3 regions of the Methylophilus sp. UBA6697 genome follow, and region 1 is predicted to be linked to each of the others. Evidence: predicted binding sites of a transcription regulator. Region 1 holds the regulator's gene; each other region holds the start of a gene.

Region 1 (4,281 bases):
CGCAGCTTGCTGGACTTTGTGAATGCACAAGGCCAGCCGACTCGCCAGGCAGCGCCGCAAGCGGCGATGTCTGCACCTGGCGTGCAAAACAACACGCCAGTGGCTGAAGAGCCCGCCGCCAATGAAGGTGCCATCATGGATATGCTGAAACTGCATAGCGAGCAACAAGAACAGGCTTATCAGGTGGCGACGCAAACACTGGAAGACAAAATGATGGGCATGATGCAGGAAATGCGTCAGATGCGTAGCCATTTTGAAACCCAGATGAGCGCGATGACCTGGCAGCATCACTTGCAACACAGCCCGGCCAAGTCCAAAGTGCTGAGCACCCTGCTCTCTGCCAACTTCAGCGCCTCACTGTCACGCCAGATTGCTGAAAAAATGCCACAACACATTGATGTCAACAAAGCACCAATGTGGGCCAAAGAAGTGATTAGCCGTAACCTGCATACACTGGACGACGAGGATGCATTGCTGGACCGTGGCGGCATCTACGCCCTGGTTGGCCCGACAGGTGTTGGTAAAACCACCACCACGGCCAAACTGGCCGCACGTTATGTGATGAAACACGGCACCCAGAACCTGGGCCTGATCACCACCGACAGCTACCGTATCGGTGGTTACGAACAACTGCGTATCTACGGCAAGATCCTGGGCGTGATGGTACATGCCGTCAAAGACGAAGAAGACCTGAAAATTGCACTGAATGAGTTGAAAAACAAACATATGATCCTGGTAGACACGGTAGGCGTCAGCCAGCGTGATCAAGCCGTGACTGAGCAGCTTTCCATGCTGAGCCGAGCCGATAGCCCAATTCAGAAATTGTTGTGCCTGAATGCCACCTCTACCGGTGACACGCTGACCGATGTGATGCGTAGCTACAAAAAACATGATATCGCTGGTTGTATCGTCACCAAGCTGGACGAAGCCGCAGCGATTGGCAACGTGCTGGATGTATTGATCCGCGAACGCATGCGTTTGTTCTACACCACCAGTGGCCAACGCGTGCCTGAAGATATTGAAGTGGCCGACAAACCAGCACTGATCGAACGCGTGCTGACGCCGCATCAGGCCAGTTTGCCTTACCAGTACCTGGACGAAGAGTTGCCGCTGGTAATTTCCAGCATGATGCAAACGGCTGGCCAGGAGCAGCAACATGTTTAATTACCGCGACCAGGCGGATGGTTTGCGCCGCATTATGGCCAAGACGTCGGCACGGATTATCAGTGTGATCGGCGCCAATGGCCAGCCTGCCACGCCATGGATGCGCAATCTGGCACTGGGCATGCTTGCCCCTGAGCAACGCTTGCTGTTGATACACGCGAACCGCCAGCCAGCGCTCGCGCACTCATTAGAGTCGATTGTGACGCACAACAGTGCACTCAAACGCGCCATTCTCAAACATCCGCAAGGTTATGACCTGACCTGTTTGGCTGAAAATGACCTGTTAACCTCGCCTTTATCTCAAGATTTAAAAGTGCAGCTGGACGGTATAGTGAAACAACTTTCGTACGATTACGATACCGTCATGATAGAAGCACAGCTGGATACACAAGACCACAGCTTGATGATGCCATTGATTGCCGAGCATGAACTGGTGATTCAAATGGACAGATCTGAAGCGGCCATTAAAGCCGCCTATACGACGATCAAGCATATCAGCCAGCAACATGGCCAGATTCCTTTGGGTGTGGTTGTCACAGGGGCCAATCATGATCAGGGTCAACAATACTTTATGCGTTTGAACCAGGTATGCAAACAGTTTCTGGGCGTCACCCTGGACTTTATCGGCGCGATGCCGCTAGAAGAGCCAGCGGGTGCCGCGCAGAAAAAAACAGGCAATGCCAAGACAGAGGTCGCCAAGGCTGGACAGACCGCATTGGCGTTTAAATCAGTGGCACATCGTCTCGAAAAACAACGGATCACCACGCCATCGCTGGCTGTTGCCTAAAGTAAAAAGAGGAAAAACATGTATACCGCTAAAGGCAAGACTCAAAATACAGATCAAATGCTGAAACAGCATAGCGGCTTGGTCAAAAAAATGGCTTATCAGTTAAAAGCCAAGCTGCCCTCCTGCGTCGAGCTCGATGACTTGGTGCAAGCTGGCATGATCGGCCTGATGGATGCGATTCAGCGTTACGAAGATAATCACGGCGCACAATTTGAAACCTATGCGTCACAGCGCGTGCGCGGTGCCATGCTGGATGAGTTACGCGGCGCTGACTGGCTGCCACGCGGCATTCGCAAAAATATGCGCGATATCGAAGTCGCCGTACAGCAACTGGAACAAAAGTTTGGCCGTCCGCCAACTGAGTCCGAAATTGCCAAGCATATGAACTTCACGCTGGATGACTACTATGATGTCTTGAGTGATTGCCAGGGCCACCAGCTGATTTACTACGAAGATTTTCAGGACGACGATGGCGGCGAGCACTTTCTTGACCGTTATGTCGATGACGATACCAGTGACCCTGTCAAATCATTGCTGGAGAGTGATTTCCGCGAGGCATTGATCGACTCGATCGACCACTTGCCCGAGCGCGAAAAAATGCTCATGGGCTTGTATTACGAGCAAGAGCTCAACCTGAAAGAGATCGGCGCCATTATGAGCGTTTCAGAATCACGCGTCTGCCAGTTGCATAGCCAGGCAGTGGCGCGCTTGCGTGCGTCTATGCGCGATAAATCCTGGACCGGAGTGGCCTGATGGACTGGGGCAGTATCGCCGGGCTGGTCATCGCCCTCGCCGGACTGGTAGTTGGTCAAGTCATCGACGGCGGTCACCTTAACTCGCTGATGCAGCCTGCAGCGTTTGTCGTCGTCATTCTCGGCACGACTGGCGCGGTGTTACTGCAAACCGAATTCAAGCAATTCATCAAAGGCATGCGCATGCTACGCCTGGTGTTTGTGCACCCACAGGACGATAGAAAAAAACTCGCCATTAAAATCAATCAATGGAGCTTGCAGGCGCGCAAGGAAAGCGTGTTGTCGCTGGAAAGTTATATCAAGCGCGAGCAAGATCCTTTCGTACGCAAAGGCTTGCAATTGCTGGTTGACGGTACGCCCGCTGACCGTATTCGCGAAGTGTGTGCCATTGATATGTACTACTATGAATTACAGGAACGCGAAGCCGTCAAAATCTGGTCGGCTGCTGGCGGTTATGCGCCAACAGTTGGTATTCTGGGCGCTGTACTGGGCCTGATTCACGTCATGGAAAACCTGTCTGACCCGGCCAAAATCGGTAGTGGCATTGCGGTTGCCTTTGTGGCCACCATTTATGGTGTGGCATTGGCTAACCTGGTATTTTTGCCGATTTCAAATAAATTAAAAGGCCATGTCCAGCACGAAATGTCCAGACGTGAGATGTTGCTCAATGCCTGGGTGTCGATTGCCCGCGGGGATAACCCTAAACTGGTCACTGAGCGCCTTGAGTCCTACCTGCACCTGCGGGAGTCCTGATGTACAGACGCCAGAAGCTGGATGAGGATGATGAAAGCCACGAACGCTGGCTGATTTCTTACGCCGACTTTATCACCCTGCTATTTGCCTTTTTTGTGGTGATGTACGCGACCTCGACCATCAACCTGAATAAATACCGCGCACTCTCCAGTGCCGTGGTCACTGCGTTTCAAGGCAAACCGGGGCAAACGGATGCACCTGAAGCCCAGACACAAGCCACGTTGCAGAACCAGAGCTCCGTGCTCAAGCCCTTGCCATTAAGCTATTTATATCAAGAGAAAAAGCTGCGCGACCAGGAAAAGGTACGTGCGATCGGCCAGCAAGTGGCGAATGCACTCACGCCATGGATAGAACAGAAACTGATCACGGTGTACCAGTCTGAACTCGGGATTGAGGTTGATATTCAAAGCAACCTGCTGTTTAACAACAATCAGACGAGCTATAGCGCACAAGCACCAGCGATCTTGAATGCACTGAGTGCGCAGCTAAAAAACGAATACCGCACCATACAGGTCGAAGGCCATAGCGATAAACAACTGTTTAGTGGTCAGGCAGATGCAGAAACCAAGCGTTGGGAATTAACGGCAGCACAAGCAGCGCATATCACCGCCAGCCTGGTAGCGCAAGGCATTGCCAGTAAACAACTGACCGCCATCGGCATGGCAGAGACCAAGCCTGTGTCGAGCAGTGACAATGCGCTGGCACAAGCAATGAATACGCGCATGACTATCCGAATTTTAACGGCTGAAAGCAGTGCCCAGCAAACCAGCAATGTGGCTAACAGGCAAGAAATACAGGCTGGTGCAGTGGATGCCACATCGCCGT
Region 2 (4,281 bases), on a different contig from region 1:
TTTTGCCGCGTTCATGGTTTCCACGTTGTTTTGATAAGCGCGTGAGGCTGAAATCATGTTCACCATTTCCTCAGTCACGTTGACATTAGGCATGGTGATGTAGCCATCGGCATTTGCCATCGGGTGTTTGGGGTCGTAGACCATTTTGCCTGGCTTGTTATCTTCAATGACACGATCCACTTCAACCGTGCTGCTCTGGTTGGCTGCATCCTGAACTGCCTTAAACACCACTTGTTTAGACTGGTAGGGCTTGCCATCGGAGCTCACCACGCTGTCGGCGTTGGCGAGGTTGCTGGCCACCGTGTTCAGGCGCATGGATTGCGCACTCATGGCTGAGCCGGAAATTTTGAATACGTTAAACAGAGACATGACAGACCTCCTTTAATTATTGCTGGCCGTTAATTGCGGACAGCATTTTTTTAATCTGGCCGCCTATCATGGTCAGGCTGGCCTCATAACGGATGCCGTTATCGACATAAGCATTACGCTCCACATCCATATCGACGGTGTTGCCGTCAGCAGAGCCTTGCACCACCGCGCGGAACAGCGGGTCGCCTGCGCTGACATAGCCGCTGCCACCCGTGCCATTCATATGGCCAGCATTGGTTTGTTGCAATGCGCCATTGCTTGTTGTGGTGCCGGCAGAAGCATTCGGTTGCAGCGCTGCCTTCATGGCAGACTGAAAGTCGATGTCACGCGCTTTATATTGCGGTGTATCTGCATTGGCAATATTCGATGCCAACAGCTCTTGACGTTCATTGCGCACGCGCAATGCCGTCTGATGGAAATTCAGTGCGGCGTCCAGTTTGTTTATCATCGTTTTATCCTTTCCTGGCTGTTTCTCCAGCCCTGTTCGAAACCTGTTGCTTTCGAACCTCTAAAGTTTTGTCCTCTGCGACCGTTAACCCGAATAAGCAGGTCTGCTTTCACGCATATGACTTTTACTAGCTATGCCTAGTGTACGCCGCGGCCTGTGCAATGATTCTGCAATTAAACGGGGGAAATCCCCTTTAATTCCGGGATTAAACTTGCCCGTGATGCGTAGAATAGGGCACATGAAACAACACCAGCCCCAGATTGTGATGATGCTTATTGTTAGCCTGTTATGGCTGATGAGCGAGTCTGCGTATGCGGCAGACCGTGCTGTGATTGCGAATCAGCATGCGGTCGGCGCAGCCTCTGCAGGTAATGACATGCACAGCCGCCTGTATCAAACAGTGATGCAGTATGTACAAAGCCAGACACAAGGCTATCCGGGCAAAGTCAATATCGAGATTCAACCGCTGGACAGCCGCATCCGTATTGCAGAGTGTGCATTGATGGAAGGCTTTACGGTACAAGGCGCCCGTTTGTGGGGCAAAACCCATATTGGCGTGCGTTGCCTGCAATCTGAGACTAAGCCATGGACACTTTATGTTCAGGCCGATGTGCAGGTATGGGGAGAATATGCAGTCACCGGTTTGCCGGTTGGCCAGGGTTCACCAGTGCAACCCACAGACGTGGTCATGCAGTCTGGTGATTTAAGCAAGTTGCCAGCAGGCATTATTACTGACTTGTCTATGTTGGCTGGTAAACAGGCAGCATTAAATTTGCCATTGGGCACGGTGTTAAGACCTGAATTGCTCAAGTCGGTGCCAGTGATTATGCAAGGGCAAACTGTACAGTTAAATAGTCGTGGTGATGGCTTTGTGATCTCGGCTGATGGCACTGCCATGCAAACCGCAAATGTTGGCCAGGTGGTTGATGTGAAAGTCAGCAGTGGCCAGATTGTAAAAGGCGTCGCGCAGTCTTCCGGTAAGGTGGACGTGCGCTTTTAGTCAGATGGACAACCCTTTTAATTAAAAAATAGCTTAATTGAAAAATGTCTGAAAATTATAAACATGCGATAAAAAGTGTATTAAGCACTAAAGTTCGCTTAAACTATGCCGATAGTACTGTTAACGAATGAGGGTTTTGACTTTGATAAGCCCTGAAACAATTCAAAATCAGAAGAGGTACGGCATGAACATTTCAGATTCGATTAAAAAAATGGGTGTTGGCGTAGACAAGCCGACATTGGAAAAAGGGACTGCGAATAAAAGCAGCGAGAAAGCAGCGAGCACATCCACTGCCTCTTCAGACAATGTGACTTTATCTTCTGCCTCCGTGCAGTTGCAGTCATTAGAAGCTGGATTGGCCTCTGGTGAGGTGTTTGACACCAATAAAGTCGAAGAAATCAAAGCCGCCATTGCGCGTGGCGATTTTTCGGTGGATACCGCCAAAGTGGCTGATGGCTTGTTGCAAACTGTTAAAGACTTGATACAACCGAATAAAGGCTGACAAATATGACTACTGCAAATCATTTATCTTCTCCAGTGACGTTTGAGAAAGACGCCGCGCTGGTATCAGAGTTATTGAGTGATTTGCAGTCTGAGCAGTCGGCCCTGGTCACTGCTGACCTGGACGTGATTGAACGCATGGTAGACAAGCGGGTTGAGCTGCTACAAGCATTAGGTGCCGCAGCCAACTCACGCTATGACGCGCTGGCCGCAGCAGGCTTTGAGCCGAATGAGCAGGGCATGTCGGTCTGGTTACAAAAGCAATCCAGCCAATTGTTAGATAGTGCGTGGGTCACTTTTCAGCAAGAGCTGACACAGGCAAAAGAATTAAATCGCTTGAACGGTATCCTGATTAACAAGCACTTTTTGCGCAATCAGGAAAAGCTGGATGCATTGAACGGTAAGAGTTCTGCACCACAGTTTTATGGCAAAAATGGTCAAGCCCACCGGGCAAACAACAGTCGTAGCGGCTTTTCAGTCTAGACACTGTTCACACGATAAAAAACAGCCGAAGAGCATCTCTTCGGCTGTTGTGCTTTTAACGCTAGCAAATGGCCTTACATCAAACTTTCTAGCGTTTCCCAGCGCGTGAGCTTCTGCATGACCAGTAGCTCAATTTCGCTTAGCCTGTCCTGTAGCAGCTTCACTCGATCAGGCGCCTGTTTATAAATATCACCTTGCGCAAATTGCGCCTGGATCTCGGCTTGCTCTTGCTCCAGTTGTTCAATTTCTGCGGGTAATGCTTCCAGCTCACGCTGTTCCTTGAAGCTCAACGTTTTTCGGGGAGTGACCGTTTGGGTGGTGACTATAGGCGCGGGTGTATTTGATGCTGAAGCGACAGCAGATACTTTTGGCGTAGAAGTTGGTTTGCTGCTGCGATCCTGGCTAAATCTTAACCAGTCATCGTAACCACCACCGAATTCGGTTAATTTGCCTTGGCCTTCAAACGCAATCACCTGAGTGACGGTGTTTTCCAGAAAAGCCCGATCGTGGCTGACGAGGAAAAGGGTCCCTGAATAATCCTGTAATAGCGTCTCCAATAACTCCAGCGTATCAATATCCAGGTCATTGGTCGGCTCATCCAGCACCAGGACGTTGGCAGGGCGTGCAAACAGGCGTGCCAACAGTAAACGGTTGCGTTCACCACCAGAAAGTGATTTCACTGGTGAGCGTGAGCGTTGTGGCGGAAACAGGAAGTCTTCCAGGTAACTGATCACATGTTTACGCTCATTGCCGATTTCAACAAAGTCTGAACCTGGGCTAATGGTATCGGCCAAGGTGGCCTCTTCATCTAACTGCTCACGCATCTGGTCAAAATAAGCAACATTGATTTTTGTGCCGCGCTGAATGTCACCACTATCTGCTTCAATGTCCCCTAAAATAAGTTTCAATAGCGTAGATTTTCCAATCCCGTTTGGTCCTAATAAACCGATTTTATCGCCACGCAAAATACGGGTACTGAAGCCTTTGATTAAGGTTTTGTCACCATAGGACTTATAGACCTGATCAAGCTCTGCCACTAGTTTCCCACTACGTTCGCCAGCATCCAGGTTGAGTTTGACATCGCCCTGGCGCTCACGTCTGGCTGCACGGTCTAAACGTAGCGCTTCCAGTCTTCTTACGCGCCCTTCATTACGTGTACGGCGTGCTTTAATCCCTTGGCGGATCCAGACTTCTTCCTGTGCCAAAAATTTATCGAACTTAGCCGCATGCGTTTCTTCAACGGCGAGTAACTCTTCTTTTTTAATTTGATATTGTGAAAAGTTGCCAACAAAGTCTGTCAGATTGCCACGGTCAAGTTCGGTAATGCGTGTGGCCAATTTGTCTAAAAAGCGACGGTCGTGGGTAATAAACAACACGCTGCCATTAAATCCCAGTAACAAATCTTCCAGCCACTCGATCGCTTCCAGATCCAGATGGTTGGTCGGCTCATCCAGCAATAGTACTTCAGGCTCTGCCACCA
Region 3 (4,281 bases), on a different contig from region 1:
GATTTGCGCATGGGCGCTGTCTATGTCATCAGCCATCACTTGGTAAGGCAAGCCGAGCACGTCAAGTTGTGACAGAGTAATCTGGCCTTGTTTGACATGCTGCGGTTCATCATGGATCTGTTCGCCATGCGCATTCAGCTCTCCGCGCCAGCCAATGACCAATAACATAGGAATGCCATACACCTGCGGATCTGCCAATGACGCAATCGGGTTCACCACATTGCCCAGGCCGGAATTTTGCATATAGACCAGCGCCGGTTGGTTGCTTGCCAGGTAGTGGCCAATGGCCAAACCAATCGCACCACCTTCATTGGCGGCAATCACATGCTGGCCGGTAGCCAGGGTGTCTGAAAAGCAGGCACACAATTCTTTGAGTAGTGAGTCGGGCACGCCAGCAAAAAACTGTACTTGTTCGCTTTGCAAGGCGTTTAAAAAATCCTCGGCATGTATCATCAGAATACTCCGCTTATCTGGTTACGGTTATTTAGTGCCTGGAATCAGTTCCAGCACATCGTTAATCGACATCAGGCTGGCTTCGATTTCTGCGGTCCTGCCATTTTTGAGGATTTCCATAGCGGCATTCTGCATGGCCGGATAGGCGGCACGCATCATATGGTTGGCATAAATCACCAGGTTAAAGCCGTGTGCGGCCAGTTCTTCCTCAGTCACTTTGTTGTAACTGGTGGGGACGCAGACTAAGGGAATGGTTGGGAATTCGGATTTGAAAATTTTGGCAAACTCAAACACTTCGTCCGGTGCTTTCTGGCGGCTGTGGATCATGATGCCATCGACGCCCGCGCCTACGTAAGCTTGTGCGCGTTTAACTGCATCAGCAATGCCTTTTTCTAGGATCAGGCTTTCAATACGCGCAATCACCATAAAGTCATCACTCACACGTGCGGCGCGGCCTGCCATGATTTTTTCGCAGAAAGGCTCAATCTCGTCCTGCAATTGCGGCACTTCATTGCCAAATAAGGAATTCTTTTTTAAACCAATTTTGTCTTCAATAATGGTGGCGGAAATACCCAGGCGTTCCATGCTGCGCACATTGAGTTCAAAGTGCTCCAGTTTGCCGCCGGTGTCGGCATCCATAATTAAAGGTTTGGTGGTGACATCAAAGATGTCATTAATATTAGACAGGCGGCTGTTGATCTCAACCGCTTCAATATCGGGTTTGCCGCGGGCGGTAGAGTCGGTCAGTGAGCTAGACCAGAAACCGTCGAACTGGCAGGTTTTGCCATTACGTTGCGCCGTCACATGTTCGGCAATGAGGGCGGAGATCGGATTATGCGCCTCAATAAAACGTGAAATCGGTTTCACCGTCAGCAATCTCTTCAAGGTACGGCGGCGGATATCCGGCGTGGTACCCAGGGCCTGGATCTGGCCGAGCATTTCATTCGAAGACACGCCACGTGTATAAGGAATCTCGATCAGGTGGCCGCCATACTCGGCCAATGCGGCACGTGCACGGTCACGGTAGGGCACCAGCGGGCCTTCCAGCCAGTCGTCGCCATGCACCATGATGTCTGGTTTGTATTTGAGCAGGTTGGGCGCATAGTCCCATTCTTCTTGCGGCACCACATTGACCACGCCGCGAATATTCTCGACGATCTGTTTGCGTTGCTCATACGTCAGATAGGGCAGGCGTTTATGGTCTGCAACCGCTGCGTCTGATAACAGGCCGATGGTGACGTCGCCGTACTTTCTGGCCTGCTCAATAATATTGATATGGCCATGGTGCAGAATGTCTACGGTCATACCTACATAAACGGATGCCATGCAAAACTCCTTCGTAGTCTTTTGGATACCTTATATAAGGTATGCGAATTGGATAGCCTGATTATCGTTGGCAATGCCTAAGAATGATTTGCAGATAAACGCGGAAAACCGGCCTTATATCTTGTGTGATACAGCGGTCATGGAAGGGGTGGAAAACAGCTGTGCTTTAAAAGCAGAATTAAGACAGATTCTCTATTTAGCTCGGTTAATGGTCACGGCACATCTTTTTATAAAATAGATTGGTATAAACAATTTTGTGCAGTTCTTGATAGAAGGCTAAAGATTTTGGTGGAGGGGTCGTAAATAGTTTCAAGTGCATGATTGATCGAAAAAAGAAATTTGCAAGAAGTATTAAAGAAATTTCGCAAGCGGTCGATAACACAACTAACAACGCTAGATAGCAAACATTAAGTGGTAAATAGCGATCAACGTTGAAAGTAACATGACGATTTGACACTTAACTGGGTATACGACTCTAAAGGAGATTTAACATGGCTTCAGTAATTAACACCAACTTGGCATCCTTGAATGCACAACGTAACTTAAACGCTTCACAAAGCAGCCTGAATACTTCTATTCAACGCTTGTCTTCTGGTCTGCGTATTAACAGCGCTAAAGATGATGCGGCTGGTATGGCGATTGCAACACGTATGGACTCACAAGTTCGCGGTATGGATGTTGCAACACGTAACGCTAACGATGCGATCTCTTTCCTGCAAACTGCAGAAGGTGGTTTGAGCAGCGCAACTGACTCATTACAACGTATGCGTGAACTGGCTGTACAGGCAGCCAACGGTTCCTACAGCTCTGGTGACCGTGCAAACCTGGATACAGAATTTTCTCAACTGAAGTCAGAATTGACTCGCTTGAGTACAGCGACCAAGTTTAACGGCCAGGCAGCATTCGGTGCAGGTTACAACTTCCAGATTGGTGCAGACAGTGGCGATACCATTAGCGTGTCTTCTGTTTCAGCGGCTTCTCTGTCTGGTTCCCTGTCTTCAGCAGATGCTGCATCAGATGCGATTACTGCGATTGACGCACAATTGACTGCTGTAAACACTAGCCGTGCGACATTGGGTGCTTACCAAAACCGTTTTGCTTCAGTAGTAAGCAACCTGGGCGTAGCGTCTGAGAACATGTCTGCTGCCAAGTCACGTATCACTGATGCTGACTTCGCTTCAGAAACAGCCAAGATGACACGTGCACAGATTCTGCAACAAGCTGGTACTGCGATGCTGGCTCAAGCGAACCAGTTGCCTAACCAAGTGATGACATTGCTGAGAGGTTAATACATCACACGGTAACGCTAAATCCACAGGCCTAGACCCTGTGGATTTGGCCTAGGTAAAAGGAGCAACATCATGAGTGACTCATCTATAAATGGTGTAGGTGGCAGTTTGCAGGGTGTACAGGCAGCCAGTAGTTTGAAACTGGTGAAATATGCTGAATCAGCTGCGGATAAAGTGACGGCCGATGTGAATGACAAAGCTGCGATTAGCGGTGCAGTCAAAAAGTTAAATGAGTATGTAGCACCAGCGTTACAAACGATAGAGTTTTCTATCGATGATGACAGCGACCGCATCATTGTGAAAGTGGTGGATACCGAAACACAAAAGGTATTACGCCAAATCCCCAATGAGGAAGTGTTGGCCATCAGTAAAACGCTGGATAAATTACGCGGGCTGGTGGTACGACAGACAGCCTGATATTGCGTTTTAATTCGGTTGGGAGATTAAGAAATGGCATCGATTGTATCCTCTACTGGCGCATCTGGCCTGCCTATTGACTCATTAGTCACGGCGCAGATGCAGGCGGAACAGCAACCCATTACCGATATTAAAACCAAAATATCGTCTTACAATACCAAGCTCTCCGCGTACAGCACGCTGAAAAGCGGCTTAAGCACTTTTCAAACGGCCGTTGATAAACTGGCTACCGCAGCCAAGTTTAATGCGCAAGCCGTCACCGCCAGTGACAGCACCAGTATCAGCGCAACTGCGAATGGCACAGCCGTTCTCGGTAACTACAATGTGACGGTCAGCCAGCTGGCGACTTCACAAAAACTTGCCACTTCGGCTTACAGCAGTGCCACCGACATCGTCGGCACCGGCAAAATTACGATCTCTTTTGGTACCTATACGGCAGCAGCTGGCGCGACGCCTGCTTCATTTACAGCCAATGGTGATAAGTCCGATATCACCATCGATATCACCAGCAGCAACAATACGCTGGCAGGTATCCGTGATGCGATCAATGCAAAAAATGCGTCTGTCTCGGCTTCTATTGTCAATGATGGGACCGGTAATCGCCTGGTGATTACGTCTAAAGACACCGGCGAGGTGAATAGCCTCAAAATATCGGTGGCAGATGATGATGGTAACAATACGGATACTGGCGGGCTGTCTGCATTAGCCTACGATCCCTTGGCCAGCAGCAATAATATGACGCAAATGACGGCGGCGAAGAATGCCTTGCTGACCGTGGATGGCATGAGCATCAGTA

What was found. Region 1 encodes FliA, which starts transcription of late flagellar genes. Its sites were predicted from a motif close to CTAAAGTTNNCNNAAANNNTGCCGATANNA; they were not measured.
Region 2: flgM (flagellar biosynthesis anti-sigma factor FlgM) is a predicted target of FliA. The motif match lies at 1,905-1,934, and genes of this name have one in related genera.
Region 3: B3355_RS04590 (flagellin) is a predicted target of FliA. The motif match lies at 2,131-2,160, and genes of this name have one in related genera.

Annotation. Positions count from the first base shown of each region.
Region 1 is NZ_DKJH01000016.1:17,301-21,581, forward strand. Features, by position in the region: gene flhF (flagellar biosynthesis protein FlhF) at 1-1,164, shown strand, start outside; gene B3355_RS04875 (MinD/ParA family ATP-binding protein) at 1,157-1,951, shown strand; gene B3355_RS04880 (RNA polymerase sigma factor FliA) at 1,970-2,704, shown strand; gene B3355_RS04885 (flagellar motor protein) at 2,704-3,456, shown strand; gene B3355_RS04890 (flagellar motor protein MotB) at 3,456-4,281, shown strand, end outside.
Region 2 is NZ_DKJH01000015.1:10,060-14,340, reverse strand. Features, by position in the region: gene flgC (flagellar basal body rod protein FlgC) at 1-369, opposite strand, end outside; gene flgB (flagellar basal body rod protein FlgB) at 386-817, opposite strand; gene flgA (flagellar basal body P-ring formation chaperone FlgA) at 1,083-1,817, shown strand; gene flgM (flagellar biosynthesis anti-sigma factor FlgM) at 2,002-2,319, shown strand; gene B3355_RS04420 (flagella synthesis protein FlgN) at 2,325-2,801, shown strand; gene B3355_RS04415 (ATP-binding cassette domain-containing protein) at 2,876-4,281, opposite strand, start outside.
Region 3 is NZ_DKJH01000015.1:39,173-43,453, reverse strand. Features, by position in the region: gene aepY (phosphonopyruvate decarboxylase) at 1-453, opposite strand, end outside; gene aepX (phosphoenolpyruvate mutase) at 481-1,779, opposite strand; gene B3355_RS04590 (flagellin) at 2,271-3,068, shown strand; gene B3355_RS04585 (flagellar protein FlaG) at 3,141-3,485, shown strand; gene fliD (flagellar filament capping protein FliD) at 3,519-4,281, shown strand, end outside.